Regions from separate parts of the Serratia sp. TSA_198.1 genome, predicted to be linked through region 1. Evidence: predicted binding sites of a transcription regulator. Region 1 holds the regulator's gene; each other region holds the start of a gene.

Region 1 (5,197 bases):
CCTGATTGAAATGGGCGGAATGTATATGGATATCGACACTCTTCCGCACCGTTCGGCGACGTTTTTCCTGCTGAAACCCGAAGTGCCGGATTACCTTCAGTTTCTGCCCAATGGCGAGGTCAGCCACGTCAGCGGGTTGAATTTGTTTCTGGATGAAACCGGGATGATCATTGGCCGCAGCGGCGATAGGTCGCTGTGCAAAATATTGGCGGGTCTGGATCAGATCTATGCGGCGCAAAGCGGTGACGTGCCGGATAAAAACCCTCTTTATGAAAGAAGGCTGTTCGACGCGTTTTATCTGTTGTGGTGCCGCCACATCGGCAGGACTGTCCTTAGCCACGATCGTTTCTGCAAGGATCATGGGGTTCATTATGACGCTGTTCCGCAGGCGGTGACCTGTGGTATCCGCGGCATGCGCCTGTTGGAGGATGTGCTAACCAATGAGACGTTGCCGCTCGGGGAGGAGGAACTGCGCAGCTATCGACAGTGTATAAGCCGGCTGGAGCAGGTGGATTGGCAGCTTGAGCAACCGACGGATCTGGCGCGCCATGCGGAAATATTTACCGTCGATGAAGTGCCGCGCATGGCCTACCCGGCGCAGATAAGGTCCGATATCGATCACTACCATTACTATTCGGTGCTGTCCCATGACCGCGCGCTGGATCGGGTGAACCAGCTTTTTGGCGAGTATTTGATAGCCGATAACCGGCGGCAGATCGACGAGGGCAATTACTGGCGGTTAACCGTCGGAGCGGGCGATGCGGCATTGCCGCTAGCGCAGGGCGGGCTGCATTTTCTGCCGGGGCGGCAAGCTGGCGAAGCGGACAGGATCCGCATGGCGAAGCTGCTTTTTGCCACCAGCTACCTGGAATACTGCTCTGCCGGCAACCCGGCCGGGATGGATCTGGTATCGCTGCAGCAGGCGCAAAATATCGACCCCTATCTGGACCTGATTACCCTGGCTTACGATCGGTGCGGGGCGTTTATCGGATTTTTCACTGCGGCGAGTCTCGACGAGTTGTATGGCGTTGAGGCGAGCTATCTATATCGCGATGAAATAAAGCCGCTTGATGAGGCCTACGACGATTTTGTGCACAGCCAGTGCGGTGCGGACGATTACTTTGTCTGCAGTCTGGCCATTGAGAGCCGATTCCGCGGACAGGGTCATTTTAACCCCCTGTTTGCCCTGATTAAGCAGCAGGCGCAGCAGCGCCGGGCGAAACATATTGTGCTGTGCGTATGGCAAAGCAGCGATGCCTGCCAAATCTACCTGAATAAAGGGTTCCGCGTTCGCGGCGTTTTCGACTATGCCTGGCCAATTTTCTTCGATCGGCTGCTGTTTCTTGAATATGCATTGTGACGAGTTTGCCCATCCGCGTGTCGGCGGGTGAGTTGACGGTGACGTGAGCGTCAGTGGGAAGTGAGAGAAGTACCGTGGAGAAGTGCCGCTGCAATTGTTGTCTTTCTGATGTGATTTTCCCCGGGCCTGTCCGGGGATTTTTTTGCCCTGATCTGGAGGCATAAAAAAACCGCCGTTAAGGCGGTTCTCAATGCCGGTCAGGGCATTATTTTTTGTCGTGCAAGGTGTCGTCTTCACGGCAATCACCGATTTCACAGTGACCATACAGGTAGAGGCTATGGTTGGTGAGCTTGATGCCGTGCTGCTTGGCGATATCACGCTGACGCACTTCGATAGACTCATCGCTGAATTCGATCACTTTGCCGCAATCCAGGCAAATCAGGTGATCGTGGTGATGCTGTTGGGTCAATTCGAACACGGACTTGCCGCCTTCGAAGTTGTGACGGGTCACAATCCCGGCATCATCAAACTGGTTCAGTACGCGGTAAACCGTCGCCAGGCCAATTTCTTCGCCCATGTCGATCAGTTTTTTGTACAAATCTTCCGCACTGACGTGATGGCATTCCGGATTTTGCAGTACTTCCAGGATTTTGAGTCGCGGAAGCGTGACTTTTAGGCCGGCCTTCTTCAATGCGGTGTTGTTGTCAGTCATGCGGATTCAGTCCTGTTACTATGCTAATCAAGTTGAGGCATTCTTGCCTGTGGCATCGGTCGGCACAAAGAGTTAATTGCGTGTCATTATAGAACCGGTTGCCCTAAATGGAAACCGCCGGTTGTTAACAAAGATATCATGGCACAATTGCATGTTACACACGCAACGTCTTGATGGATGGGATAAACCGATATCTCAGTCTACCTTGACGATGTGGGAAGTTACAAACATGTAGCTTCTATTGCAGAAATCCGTGCTGCCGATGAACGGCCCTGCTGGCAACACTATGCACTTTGCAGGGCTTTTGTTCAACCTTTGAGGGTTAGCCGACGATATCGGCCAGGCTCAGTTCTTCGCTGATCTGCTTCACCCAGGCTGCGACGCGTTCGTTGGTCAATTCCGGTTGACGATCTTCGTCAATCGCCAGGCCGATGAAGAAATTGTCATCCGCCAAACCTTTCGATGCTTCGAAGTGGTAACCCTTGGTCGGCCAGTGGCCTACAATCGCGGCGCCGCGTGGCTCGATGATGTCGCGGATGGTGCCCATCGCATCACAGAAATATTCCGCATAGTCTTCCTGATCGCCACAACCGAACAGCGCAACCAGCTTGCCGTTGAAATCGATTTCTTCCAGCGTTGGGAAGAAGTCATCCCAATCGCACTGGGCTTCGCCGTAGTACCAGGTAGGAATACCCAACAGCAGAATGTCGAAAGCTTCCAGATCCTCTTTGCTGCTTTTGGCGATGTCGCGGATTTCCGATACCTCTTTGCCAAACTGCTGCTGAAGAATTTTCTGGATCATCTTGGCAATGTTTTCGGTATTGCCAGTGTCGCTGCCAAAGAAAATGCCTACATTAGCCATATCGCGTATAACCTTTAAATTCAATTAATTGCATTGCACGATGTTAGCGTTGAACGCGATAACACCGATTAAAATGATGACATGGCAAGAAGCTGCCTCTTACCGGTAAGTGCGTATCATGCCAGAGATTTACCCCGGGGTTTTATCGCGTTTATGCGATGCCGGGAGGAATAAAACGGTGTTGATCGGTGTCATCCATAACACCGCGCCGCATGTGCGGCTGCAAAGATCAATGTTCCGGCTGTTCATCCGCCAGTTGTGCCAGCAGCATTTGCTCAATAAGCTCGCTGCGGCTGATATTGCGCTGTTCCGCCAGTTTGTTCAGGGCGTCCACCGCATCCGCGTTGATTTTCAGTTCCACACGCCGTAAGCCACGGACTTTATCGCGTCGAAGCTGATTACGCTTATTGATTCTAAGCTGTTCATCTCGGGATAGCGGGTTGGTTTTCGGGCGCCCCGGACGGCGTTCATCTGCGAACAGATCCAGCGTCGTGCGATCCGTTTGTTCTTTTGCCATAGGTAGCGGTACTGCAAGGGAGTTTGCATCAAAAAGCGTATACGCTTCCGGACGGTTCGGTTAACACACTTCGGGCCAATAAACCCTAACCCAAATTTACCCCCAGCCTGGCGTTACTGAACACGCTGAGCAGGGCGGCAAAATTATAGCGCGCCATATTACCCCAGCAGATAGAGCAACGACAATGTTTAACTGAGCCGAAAACGCGCTAAGCCGTTATCTTTAGCGCGTTTTTTCGCCAGAGGGCAGTTTTTATTCAGGCTTCGTCGAGAAAACGGTGGATGGCGCGCAGTACCGCCTCCGGTTTTTCCGCGTGAACCCAGTGGCCTGTGCCGGCAACCACGTGCGCTCGCGCCTGCGGGAACTGACGCGCGATATCTTCACGGTAGCTGTCCTGCACATAGGGCGACAGGCCGCCGCGGATAAACAGCGTCGGGTGCGGCCATGCGGGGACGTCCTGCCAGCCGGTGACGTTTTCGTATTGGTCTATCAGTACCGGCAGGTTAAAGCGCCACTCGCCCTGATGAAAGGATTTCAACAGGAACTGGATCACGCCTTCTTCTTGCAGGTAGCTGCGCATCAACTCCGCGGCCTGCTGGCGTTGGGTGATGCCGGTCGCACTCACCGCTTTTAAGGCGGCGAAAATCTCGTCGTGGCGACGAGTGCGGTAATCCACTGGCGCCACGTCGATAACAATGAGCTTTTCAACCCGTTCTGGGGCGATCGCCGTCAGCGCCATTGCCGCTTTGCCGCCCATAGAGTGGCCGATCACAATCGCCTTCTCCAACTGCAACTCATCGAGCAGCGCCAGCAGGTCCTGCGCCATTTCCGGATAGGTCATTACCGCAGAACGCGGCGAAAGGCCGTGGTTACGCAGATCGACTTTAATCACGCTGTGCTGTTGATTCAGATCGCGCGCCAGCACGCCCAGGTTGTCCAGATTGCCGAACAGCCCGTGGATCAGCACGACCGGCAGGGCGGCGGAGTCGGTGGCCAGTAGTTGATAATGTAATTTCATGGCGAAGTTCATACTGAGAGAGATTCAGATTAGGGTATCATGATTAAAACACACGACGAATATACCCGTCGCCTTTCAGGCAGCAGCGTGGTTAGCGGAAACTTGAAATCCATAGGGGATAACACGGATTTTTCTCGTTTCGGGCTTGGCAGCGCCGGCTATAGGTATTAGTCTGCTTTTTCCGCCCGCAGGCACATAGTTGTGTTCGCCCTTGCGCTTTTAACCTTATAATCCCATGGCTTGAATGCAGGATCTGGCTTCAGGTTCTAAGTAGAAAAAAACAGTACTGGATAAAGATGAAAACTATTGAAGTCGACGAAGAGCTTTACCGTTATATTGCCAGCCACACGCAACATATTGGTGAGAGCGCGTCCGATATTTTGCGCCGTATGTTGAAGTTTACCGCAGGCCAGCCATTGCGCGCCGTGCCTGCCGCCAGTGCTCAGAGCGCCGAGCAGGAAAAAGTCGTCGCCGCGCAGCGTCCTCGCGATCGTGTGCGCGCGGTACGCGAGCTGCTGCTGTCGGACGAATATGCCGAGCAGAGCAGAGCTGTGAATCGTTTCATGCTGGTTCTTTCGACCCTGTATACCCTCGATGCGGCGGGCTTTGCCGCAGCTACCGATGCATTGCATGGTCGTACCCGCACCTATTTTGCCGGCGATCAACAAACCCTGCTGGCGAACGGAACGCATACCAAGCCAAAGCACGTTCCGGGGACGCCTTACTGGGTGATCACCAATACCAACACCGGTCGTAAACGCAGCATGGTTGAACACATCATGCAGGCT
Region 2 (5,197 bases), 1.2 Mb from region 1:
GTTCCATAGTCATCTGAGTTTGTTACCAAAAGAGGCGCACAGTATAGCTCAGGACGCCCGGCAGAAGGCAAGCGCAGCACCTTGTACGGGGATGGGTTACTTCCAGGAGGCCGGGCATTTTATGACGGGTAATTCCCTTTTACTCAGTGCGTGTTCTCTGGGGTTATCATCCATTTTTGGTTATTTTCGCACTATATATTGAGCTCTCCATAAATCGTACTAGCATTTAAATGCTGTAATTAGGAATTTAATCGGTGTTTTATATCGAAACTGAATTATATATATCGGAAATAAATCTACCTATTGGAGAACGTCATGGAAAATTCCCTGAATGGAAAAACAAGCGGTTGGGACAGTGTTAATGATCTACTGAATTACCATAATAGAGGTAATGGTTTAACCCTCAATAATAAGCCTTCTTTCGGTGTGGAAGAGGCCGGCAAGCAAATAGCGCGCAGTGAACAAACCTGGAATGGCGTTCATGTCACCGGCAAAGGGGCTACCGTCACTTATTCCTTTCCTGATTGGGATTATAATCAGAGTAATTTAAATGCCCGTTTCGGTTCTCCAGATACCGGCCTTAGCGCCTTTACTGCCGAACAACAGGCGCAAGCCAAGCTTTCTTTGCAGTCTTGGGCTGATGTCGCAAACCTGACTTTTGTTGAGGTCGGCCCAGAGCAAAAGTCCAACATTACCTTTGGTAATTATGAGGGTAATACTCAGGCTTATGCGATTAAGCCTTACACCGGTGCCGGTAACGACTACCGCGGGCATAATACCGACGGCCAAAGCTGGTTCAACATCAATTACGATTACGCGGATCCCCGAGATGGTGTTTACGCCAACTTGCACCCCGAACTGGGTAACTACGGCCGTTTGAGCATCACTCACGAAATTGGGCATACGCTGGGGTTGGATCACCCGGGTGTTTACAATGCCGGCCAGGATCCCAGTTATGAGAAGGGGACCTATGCCGAAGATACCCGTCAGTTTAGCGTGATGAGTTATTGGGATGAAGCTGTGACCGGCGGTGATAACGGTGGCCATTTTGCCGCAGCGCCGCTGGTTGACGATATTGCCGCCATTCAGTATCTCTATGGGGCCAATACCACCACGCGCACCGGGGATACGGTGTATGGGTTCAATTCCAATACCGGCCGGGATTTCTACAGCGCGCAAGACAGCAACCAGAAACTGATTTTCTCCGTCTGGGATGCGGGTGGCAATGACACGCTTGATTTCTCGGGATATACCCAGAACCAACGCATTAACCTGACGGAAGGCTCCTACTCCGACGTCGGTGGATTGAAGGCCAACGTTTCCATCGCTCTGGGCGCAACCATTGAAAATGCCATCGGCGGTTCGGGCAATGATGTGATTGTCGGCAATAACGCCGCCAATATTATCAAGGGCGGCGCCGGTAATGACGTTATCTACGGCGGAAGTGGGCAAGATCAACTCTCAGGCGGCAACGGAAAGGATATTTTCGTTTTCGCCGCCGTGAGTGATTCACCTTATAAATCGCCTGACAAGATCCTGGACTTTGAGAGCGGTATCGACAAAATCGATCTTTCCTTCTTTAACCATGGCGATAAAGGCAACGACTTTATTCATTTCGTTGAGAACCTCAGCGGCCAGGCGGGAGAGGCATTGTTGTCTTACAACGCGCAAACTCATTTGAGTGAGTTAGCCCTGAATATCCATGGCAATGCCGGGCCGGACTTCCTGGTGCAAATCGTCGGACAGGCGAATGCCGCCACGGACTTTATTGTTTAAGCCCTTATGCGGTGGGTTATGCCCACCGTTCTTTTATGGTTTTATTCGCCCCCCTCATGACAATCCTTTCGCACACTGACTGCCCGAACCGCTTTGTAAGGATTTCGTAAGCGGTTAGGAAATTTCTCACCAATGCAAATAATAGGGTTTTAATGATATTGCTTATGATAAGCATTATCATTAACATGCTTTTATTAAGTCTACGCAGAAAGACCATTCTTATAAAATTGTTAATTTTCGTTAATACCCTTGATCCCGATTAATTACCGGGGCGAAGCAACTGCGAGCAAATACTAATAATTATTGCAGGGTTAATACATGTGCAAAACTTTTAATTACCAGGGAATTATCGGGCATTCCATCCTATGGGGGACGTTGATCGGCAGTTCCCTTAACGCTAATGCTGAAGTAAATAAAACTCCATTAGAAAAGACCACGCAAAATGAAGAGGAAATAACGGTTGTCGCGCCCGTGATTGAGAAAAAGGCCGGGACAATAACCACGATTAGCGCGCAAGACATGCAGAAAAAAGGGGGAAATGATTTCGGTTCGATCATGCGTTATGAACCGCTGATTAGCGCCACGGGCGTCAGTGGAGGATCGTCCTCGGGCAAAAGCGGTTTCGATCGCAGCGGCTACACCGGGTATAACATTCGCGGCCTGGAGAGCAATCGCGTCGGCCTGGATGTCGACGGCATTCCACAGCCAGACGCCACCGGGCGCAGCTATGTCAGCCGAGCCGGCCTTAACACCTTTGGCATCGGCAGGGACTATATTGACCCTTACATGTACGGCCAGGTGGAGATCGAATCGGGAGCGACCTCGATTGAACGTAGCAATACGTCTATCGGCGGCGCTGTTTCGTTTTCGCCGAAGTCGGCAGATCAGTACCTGTCACCGTCCAAACAGACTTACTTTGGTTACCAGAGCGATTACGACTCGTCCAACCGCAGTTGGCACAACGGCATTACCGCAGCTGCGGGCGATGACCAACTTCGCGGGGTGTTCGTTTATAGCCGCCGCGACGGCCAGGAAACGCGCAACAACAGTGGCACTTACCAGGCTTACCCGGCCAACTGGCATTCCAATGCGCTGATGGCGTCCGGTATCTGGCAGCCAAATGACGAACACAAACTCACCGGCACGGTGGATTACTACGATAAAGTCAACCACACCCATTACGACAGTTGGAACTCGGCCGGCAGCGCCATCCTGGGTACCGCCCAACAGCAGAGCAATACGCGCCGTTGGGGAGTGAGCGTGAAAGATGAATGGACACCGTACAATGATTTCGTCGATACCCTGACATCAAAAGCCTATTACCAACAGACCCAGGCGCATGACAACACTTACATGCCCACCAGTACCGGCAGCATGGAGCGGGTTTACTCCGACTACAACGTCAATACCTACGGCTTTGAAACGCTGATAACCAAAACGCTGGGGCGTCATGCATTGAGCGGAGGGCTAAACGCGAGGTTAACCGATACCGAGCGGCCATTCCGTGAAGAGCCGGCCCCCAGCGTGTCCACGGCCATCATGCAACCGGAATCAGACAGCCGCAGCTACGCGTTGGGCGGTTTTGTGCAGGACAAGATCCAATTTGATCTCGACGGGCACGGTTTTGCCGTGGTGCCGGGCGTGCGCGTGGCTCACCAAAGCACCAAGCCGCAGAACCTGACCAGCCTGACCACCGGCAGCACGGTGCTGACGGAGTCCGAGCTGGAAACGTTATACGGCAAAAGCAACACCGACACCCAGATATTGCCGTCTCTCAGCGTCGAGTACGATATTACGCCGGCGCTGATGACCTATTTGCAGTACAAGCGTGGCGCACAGTTCCCGAACGCCAGCCAGCTTTACGGCTCATGGAATCTCGGCTCCAGCTATGCGGGCACGGCGCAGTATGCGTTGATCGGCAACGCCGATCTGAACACCGAAACCAGCAACAATCTGGAATGGGGCATGAAGGGAGACGTCGTGGACGGGGTGACAATGCGCACGTCGCTGTTCTACAACACCTATAAAAACTTCATTGCGTATACCCGTTATCAACGGGCCAGCAGCCCGGACAAGTTCGCTAATGTGCCTTCCAATATCTATACCATTTATCAAGCGGAAAACCGTGATAAAGCCTATATCTACGGCGCTGAAATCAGCACCAGGGTGAATTTTGGCACCTGGTTTGAGCAGGTTAACGGGCTGAGCGCGAATTTTGCGCTGGGATATAACCAGGGCAAATCCAAGTCCAGCTATTCCGGCGATAAATATGTCGATATCGACAGCGTAGCGCCAATGAAAGCCATCGTGGGCGTAGCCTGGGATGATCCGGCGAAACGCTACGGCGCGGCGGTAACGGCAACCTTCGTCAAAGGCAAACAGGCGACGGCGACCAACCGTGAAAGCTACAACAACGCCAGCGGCAGTACGCTCACCGACGCCACCACGGAATATCTGCGCGTGCCGGGTTACGGCCTGGTGGATATGTCCGCCTATTGGCAGGTTGCCCGCAATGTGAAACTGAGCGGCGGCGTGTATAACATCACCGACAGGAAATACCGCGATTATCTGAGCAGCCGTGAACTCACGGACTCAACCCGTCAGGATGCCTACGACAATGCGTTGGCCGTCATGCCGGGAAGAACCTTCCAGCTTGGCGTCAACGTGGATTTCTAACTACCGCATTTTGATCAACCGCTAGCGTTTATGCCGCCTTTCGTCAATGAAAGGCGGCTGTCGCGCTTTAATGAGGCTGGCCATTACGCGCTTAAAGGAGACTTCGAATGAAATCATGGGTTATCGGATTACTGGCGCTGCCGTTTTCGGTATTTGCCGGCGAACGTGTGATCGCGATTGGCGGAGACGTCACGGAAATTATTTATGCTCTGGGCGCTGGGCAAACGTTGGTCGCGCGCGACAGCACCAGTCAGCAGCCGCCGCAAGCCACAGCATTGCCGAATGTCGGTTATATGCGCCAGCTCAACACCGAGGGGATCCTGGCGATGAAGCCCTCGTTGGTGATCGCCAGCGAATTGGCGCAACCCTCTTTGGCATTGCGCCAAGTCGAACAGGCTGGGGTGAAAGTCGTGACGGTGACGGGTAAGCCCGAACTTGGCGCGATCGACGAAAAGATCGCCGTCATTGCCGCCACTTTGGGGCGAGAAAAAGAGGGGAAAGCCCTGCAGGCCAAACTGGATCGTCAAATCGCCGCCGTACCGACTCATCGATTGCCGGTCAGAGTGCTGTTTATCATGGCGCATACTGGCATAGCGGCAATGGGGGCAGGTAACGGCACCGCAGCAGAGGGCGCCATTCGCAGCGCCGGGTTGGACAATGCCCTGGCTGGCGTGACGCGTTATCAGCCGCTGACTCAGGAAGGGCTGGTAGCCGCCGCGCCGCAGTTGCTGGTAATAGGTAAGGC
Region 3 (5,197 bases), on a different contig from region 1:
AGGACTTGATATGCCCAGTAAGCTGGTGACGGAAATGCGCTGATCGCTCCCCATTGAACACCTGGAATAATATCCTGATCTGGACCTGGGAAATCGAAACTAGCCACCGTAGGTCCTATAAATACAGCTCCACGTTGTGTCATACAGCCTCCAGACCATATTTGGAATTTATCCATTGAATTAGTTCGCTACGCTCTGTCGGTTCCATTTGGTCAATGCGGTCGTACAGACGGGTACGACGACGTGCAAAGGTCTGACGTTCGCGATAGGTACGCCCTTGATAGCGCGAATCATGTAATTTTTGTGGGGGATCAAAATTCATCCACACACACTCTTCCCGGATGCCTGAGTGCGTTTTTGCGTTGAAGCTCTCCCGACGCCACCCCTTCAACAACTGATCATAAAGAGGATTTTCATAACCGGAAATCATGACGTAACACGGAAGTTTGATGAGCAGTGCCAGAAACTGGTGATGATCGTCATCCGAATATTCATGTCGATATATCCGGCTTCTTTTTCGGGAGCTCAAAACATAGGGTGGGTCAGCGTAGATAAGCTCTCCACCCTGAAACCTAAATTCATCAAGAACGGTTAAAGCATCGGCCTGAATAAGCTCACAAAGGCCATTTTTCTCATCGCGCCAGTGCTGGATTACCAAGCTGTCGAGATCGATACCGATATTCCTTTCTGCCGGTAACTTATTACGCATGACAGCGCCGCCACCTAAGTGGGTCTCAATGTAAGTGTGATGCTGAGGCATCATATTAATGATGCGCTGGAAGCATTTGCCTTTTCCGCCTGGATATCTCATATGCGAATCATCGTCATTTTTGACGATGATGTCAATATCTAGTCCTCCAAATATAACGCCATTTAGGGCTAATTTCGGCTCATCGCCGCCACCGCATTCAGCAACTGGCCCAGCTCGTCGCGGCGGGTACTGGTTTGCGCCAGTTCGTCCTGCATAAAGGCGTTGACCAGCGTACCGACCTCCTGGGCGCTGTCCCCCAGCCGTTGGCTGATCTGCCGTTCCTGTTCATAAGCCGGCAGGTAAGCTTCGATTCGGTTTTTGTAGTCGTCGAGCGCGCTCAACAGCGGTTGCAGCAGGGGGCGCTGGGCATCGCTAAGCCGTCGGCTGAGGGCGTTTGCCGTGCTGCGCGCGTCATCAATCGCCGCTAACAGCGGCGCTTCGGATTCGCGGTTCAGGCTCAGCAACAGGCCGCGCGCGCCGTAGCGCACCAGGGTCAGCTTCTGATTCAGCTGCACAAAAGCCAGTTGCAGGTCGCCATTGGTCAACTGGCGCTCTACCTGATTCAGGCTGTCTTGCACTTCCGACATGTTCCAGCTTTGGCGTACCGCATCTTTTGCCGCCACCGCCTTTTCGAAGGCGTTTTGCTGCTGCTGGTATTCGCCGATCAAGACCATCAGCCGCTGCAGGTCTTGCCGGTTTTTGGCATCCCAGTCCAACGCCTGGCCCTGTTTGATCAAGCGTACCGCGTTTTCTATATTGGCGCGGTTATTCTTCAGGTACTCCGGCCGGTAGGTCTGGCCGAACAGCGCCCGGTTATATTTGGCCTGATTGATTTCGTCATTCAGCCGGTTGCTGAAATCGATGCGGTCGGCGCGGGATTCGATGATATTCAGGTATTGTGCGCCGGTGCCGGCGATGATCGCCGTCAGCAGTAGCATCAGACCAAATCCGAGGCCGAGTTTTTTACCCACGGTGAGATGAACGAACTTTCCTGCCAGTGTTTGCAATGCCGCCATATTATTTTTCCTTTGCGGGCGAACGTCTATTGAACAAACCATCGGCAAAGGGCGGTCAAACTTTAGCGGATTTTGGGTAAAAAAATGCCCGCTTCACGCGGGCATCATCAGTGTTGGGGGCGAATTACTTCTTCGCAGCGAAGCGTGCTGCCGCTTCGTCCCAGTTAACCACGTTCCAGAATGCTTTGATGTAGTCTGGGCGTTTGTTCTGATATTTCAGGTAGTAAGCGTGTTCCCACACGTCCAGGCCCAGGATTGGGAAGCCTGAAGCGCCGGCAACGGCTTCGCCCATCAGCGGGCTGTCCTGGTTAGCGGTAGACACCACGGCCAGTTTGTCGCCTTTCAGCACCAGCCAGGCCCAACCTGAACCGAAGCGGGTCGCTGCGGCTTTCTCGAACTCTTCCTGGAATTTCTCGACGCTGCCGAAATCGCGCTCGATAGCAGCTTTCAGATCGCCACCCAGCGTGGTACCGATTTTCAGGCCTTTCCAGAACAGGCTGTGGTTAGCGTGGCCGCCGGCGTTGTTACGCATGAAAGTGCGCTTGTCGGCTGGCACTTTATCCAGATCCTGGATCAGCGCTTCAACGCTCAGCGAAGCCAGCTCAGGGTACGCTTCCAGCACGGTGTTCGCGTTGTTGACGTAAGTCTGGTGGTGTTTGGTGTGATGGATTTCCATCGTCTGCTTGTCGAAATGCGGTTCCAGTGCGTCGTAGGCGTACGGCAGGGATGGCAGTGAATAACTCATAATCATCATCTCCAGTGGGGTATGGGCGGCGCAAGGTGCGAGCACCGCGTAAGCAGTCGGATCATTATAGTTAATTAAATGATCTTGAAAATGATTATCAATGCCCTACTTAGTGTAGGGGATTAAATTAATCCTCAATGCGCTGCGGGTGAGTAAACACCGTGGCGCGGCCGGGTTTGCTGAAACCGACCAGCGTCAGGTTGCTGCGCTCGGCGATTTCCACCGCCAACGAGGTGGCAGCGGAAACCACGAACAGGATCTCGACGCCGCACATCGCGGATTTTTGTACCATTTCATAGCTGGCGCGGCTGGAGACCAGGATCGCGCCCTGTTGCCAATCTTGCTTCGCGCGCACGCCGAGCAACTTGTCGAGCGCTACGTGGCGGCCGACGTCTTCGCAGCCGCCCAGCAGGTCACCCTGCGGCGAAATCCAGCTGGCGGCGTGGGTACAGCCGGTGAGCTGCCCGACGCTCTGCACCTGCTTGAGCTGCCTCAGCGCGTGGTCGAGGTTGGCGAGAGAAAAGCGTTGGGTGAACGGCAGCGCAGGCAGCGGGCGGAAGATGTCCGCCAACTGTTCGATGCCGCACACGCCGCAGCCGGTGCGGCCCGCCATGGCGCGGCGGCGCTCCTTCAACCCGGCAAAGCGGCGGCTGGAGAGCTCAATTTGCACCTCCAGCCCGTTACAGGTTTGGTTAATCTCTATACTGTAGATATCGCGCGGTGACTCGATAATGCCTTCGGACAGCGAAAAGCCGAGGGCGAATGCCTCCAGATCTTTTGGCGTGCACATCATCACCACGTGAGAGATGCCGTTATAGACCAGGGCGACCGGCACTTCTTCCGCCAGCCAGTCCGGCTGTGCGGTGGCGAGCTGCCCGCGCTGATAAACCTGGGCCTGGGTCACCCCTGTGAGCGGGGTCTCATTTATGTGCTGCTCTGGGTTTATAGTGTTCACTTAACTGGCACCTGTTTGTAACAACCCCATATACGCTGTGGTAATATTGCCGCGTAAAAACAAGATGGATTTTAGCGCTTCCCGCTTCAAGGGGGAAAGCGCCATTTGAAACAATGTGACAATCGAGAGTGAAAGGAGACCCCCATGCAGGTCAGCAGAAGGCAGTTCTTTAAGATCTGCGCTGGCGGTATGGCAGGAACGACGGTAGCCGCACTGGGCTTTGCCCCGGAAGTGGCGTTAGCGGAGACCCGGCAGTACAAACTGCTGCGCGCCCGTGAAACCCGTAATACCTGTACGTATTGTTCCGTCGGCTGTGGGCTGTTGATGTACAGCCTTGGTGATGGCGCCAAAAACGCCAAAGAAAGCATATTCCACATTGAAGGGGACCCGGATCACCCGGTAAACCGCGGCGCGCTTTGCCCGAAAGGCGCGGGGCTGGTCGACTTCATCCACAGTGCAAGCCGTCTCCAGTTCCCGGAGTATCGTGCGCCAGGGTCAGATAAATGGCAGCGCATTACCTGGGACGATGCCTTTACCCGCATCGCCAAGCTGATGAAGGAAGACCGCGACGCCAACTTCGTGAAAACCAACGAACAGGGCGTCACCGTCAACCGCTGGCTGAGCACCGGCATGCTGTGTGCCTCCGCTTCCAGTAACGAAACCGGTTATTTGTCGCAAAAATTTAGTCGCGCTCTCGGCATGCTTGCCGTAGACAACCAGGCGCGTGTCTGACACGGACCAACGGTAGCAAGTCTTGCTCCAACATTTGGTCGCGGTGCGATGACCAACCACTGGGTTGATATCAAGAACGCGAATTTGATTATCGTCATGGGCGGTAATGCGGCGGAAGCGCATCCGGTGGGGTTCCGCTGGGCGATGGAAGCCAAAATTCACAATAAAGCCAAGCTGATCGTCATCGATCCGCGCTTTACCCGTACCGCATCGGTGGCGGATTTCTACACGCCGATCCGTTCCGGGACCGACATCGCTTTCCTGTCGGGCGTCCTGCTGTACCTGATGACCAACGACAAAATCAACCGCGAATACGTCGAGGCCTACACCAACGCCAGCCTGCTGGTGCGGGAAGACTTTACCTTCGACGACGGCCTGTTCAGCGGCTATGACGCGGAAAACCGCAAATACGATAAAACCACCTGGAATTACCAGCTGGATGAAAACGGCTTCGCCAAGCGCGACGTCACGCTGCAGGATCCGCGTTGCGTGTGGAACCTGCTGAAACAGCACGTCAGCCGCTATACGCCGGAGGTGGTGACCAACGTGTGCGGCACGCCGAAGGAAGATTTCCTCCAGGTGTGTGAATACATCGCCGAAACCTGCGTGGCGGATAAAACCGCATCGTTCTTGTACGCCCTGGGCTGGACCCAACATTCGGTCGGCGCGCAGAACATTCGCACCATGGCGATGATCCAGCTGCTGCTCGGCAACATGGGCATGGCGGGCGGCGGCGTCAACGCGCTGCGCGGCCACTCCAATATCCAGGGTCTGACCGATCTGGGCCTGCTGTCGCAAAGCCTGCCGGGCTATATGACGCTGCCGTCGGAAAAACAGCCGGATCTCGACACCTACCTGAAGGCCAATACGCCGAAGGCGCTGCTGCCGGGCCAGGTGAACTACTGGAGCAACTACCCGAAATTCTTCGTCAGCTTGATGAAGAGCTTCTACGGCGACAAGGCGCAGAAAGACAACGGCTGGGGCTTTGATTGGTTGCC

The links. The regulator Fur, encoded in region 1, represses iron uptake genes when iron is present. The targets are predictions, from matches to a motif close to ATAATAATGAGAACNACTATCAA.
Region 2: a site for Fur is predicted at 1,941-1,963, ahead of ACUTSW_RS03830 (TonB-dependent receptor domain-containing protein). Genes of this name have one in related genera too.
Region 3: a site for Fur is predicted at 2,591-2,613, ahead of sodA (superoxide dismutase [Mn]). Genes of this name have one in related genera too.

The regions. Positions count from the first base shown of each region.
Region 1 covers NZ_JBQZFP010000001.1:2,036,327-2,041,523, reverse strand. Annotated here, with positions in the region: gene ACUTSW_RS09785 (glycosyltransferase) at 1-1,360, shown strand, start outside; gene fur (ferric iron uptake transcriptional regulator) at 1,566-2,012, opposite strand; gene fldA (flavodoxin FldA) at 2,335-2,874, opposite strand; gene ybfE (LexA regulated protein) at 3,104-3,391, opposite strand; gene ybfF (esterase) at 3,648-4,421, opposite strand; gene seqA (replication initiation negative regulator SeqA) at 4,706-5,197, shown strand, end outside.
Region 2 covers NZ_JBQZFP010000001.1:820,249-825,445, reverse strand. Annotated here, with positions in the region: gene ACUTSW_RS03840 (TIGR00645 family protein) at 1-7, opposite strand, end outside; gene ACUTSW_RS03835 (serralysin family metalloprotease) at 316-1,776, shown strand; gene ACUTSW_RS03830 (TonB-dependent receptor domain-containing protein) at 2,095-4,452, shown strand; gene ACUTSW_RS03825 (heme/hemin ABC transporter substrate-binding protein) at 4,560-5,197, shown strand, end outside.
Region 3 covers NZ_JBQZFP010000005.1:211,717-216,913, reverse strand. Annotated here, with positions in the region: gene ACUTSW_RS19710 (8-oxoguanine DNA glycosylase) at 1-143, opposite strand, end outside; gene ACUTSW_RS19705 (DNA adenine methylase) at 140-811, opposite strand; partial or broken gene ACUTSW_RS19700 (methyl-accepting chemotaxis protein) at 883-1,767, opposite strand; gene sodA (superoxide dismutase [Mn]) at 1,892-2,512, opposite strand; gene fdhD (formate dehydrogenase accessory sulfurtransferase FdhD) at 2,640-3,467, opposite strand; gene fdnG (formate dehydrogenase-N subunit alpha) at 3,612-5,197, shown strand, end outside.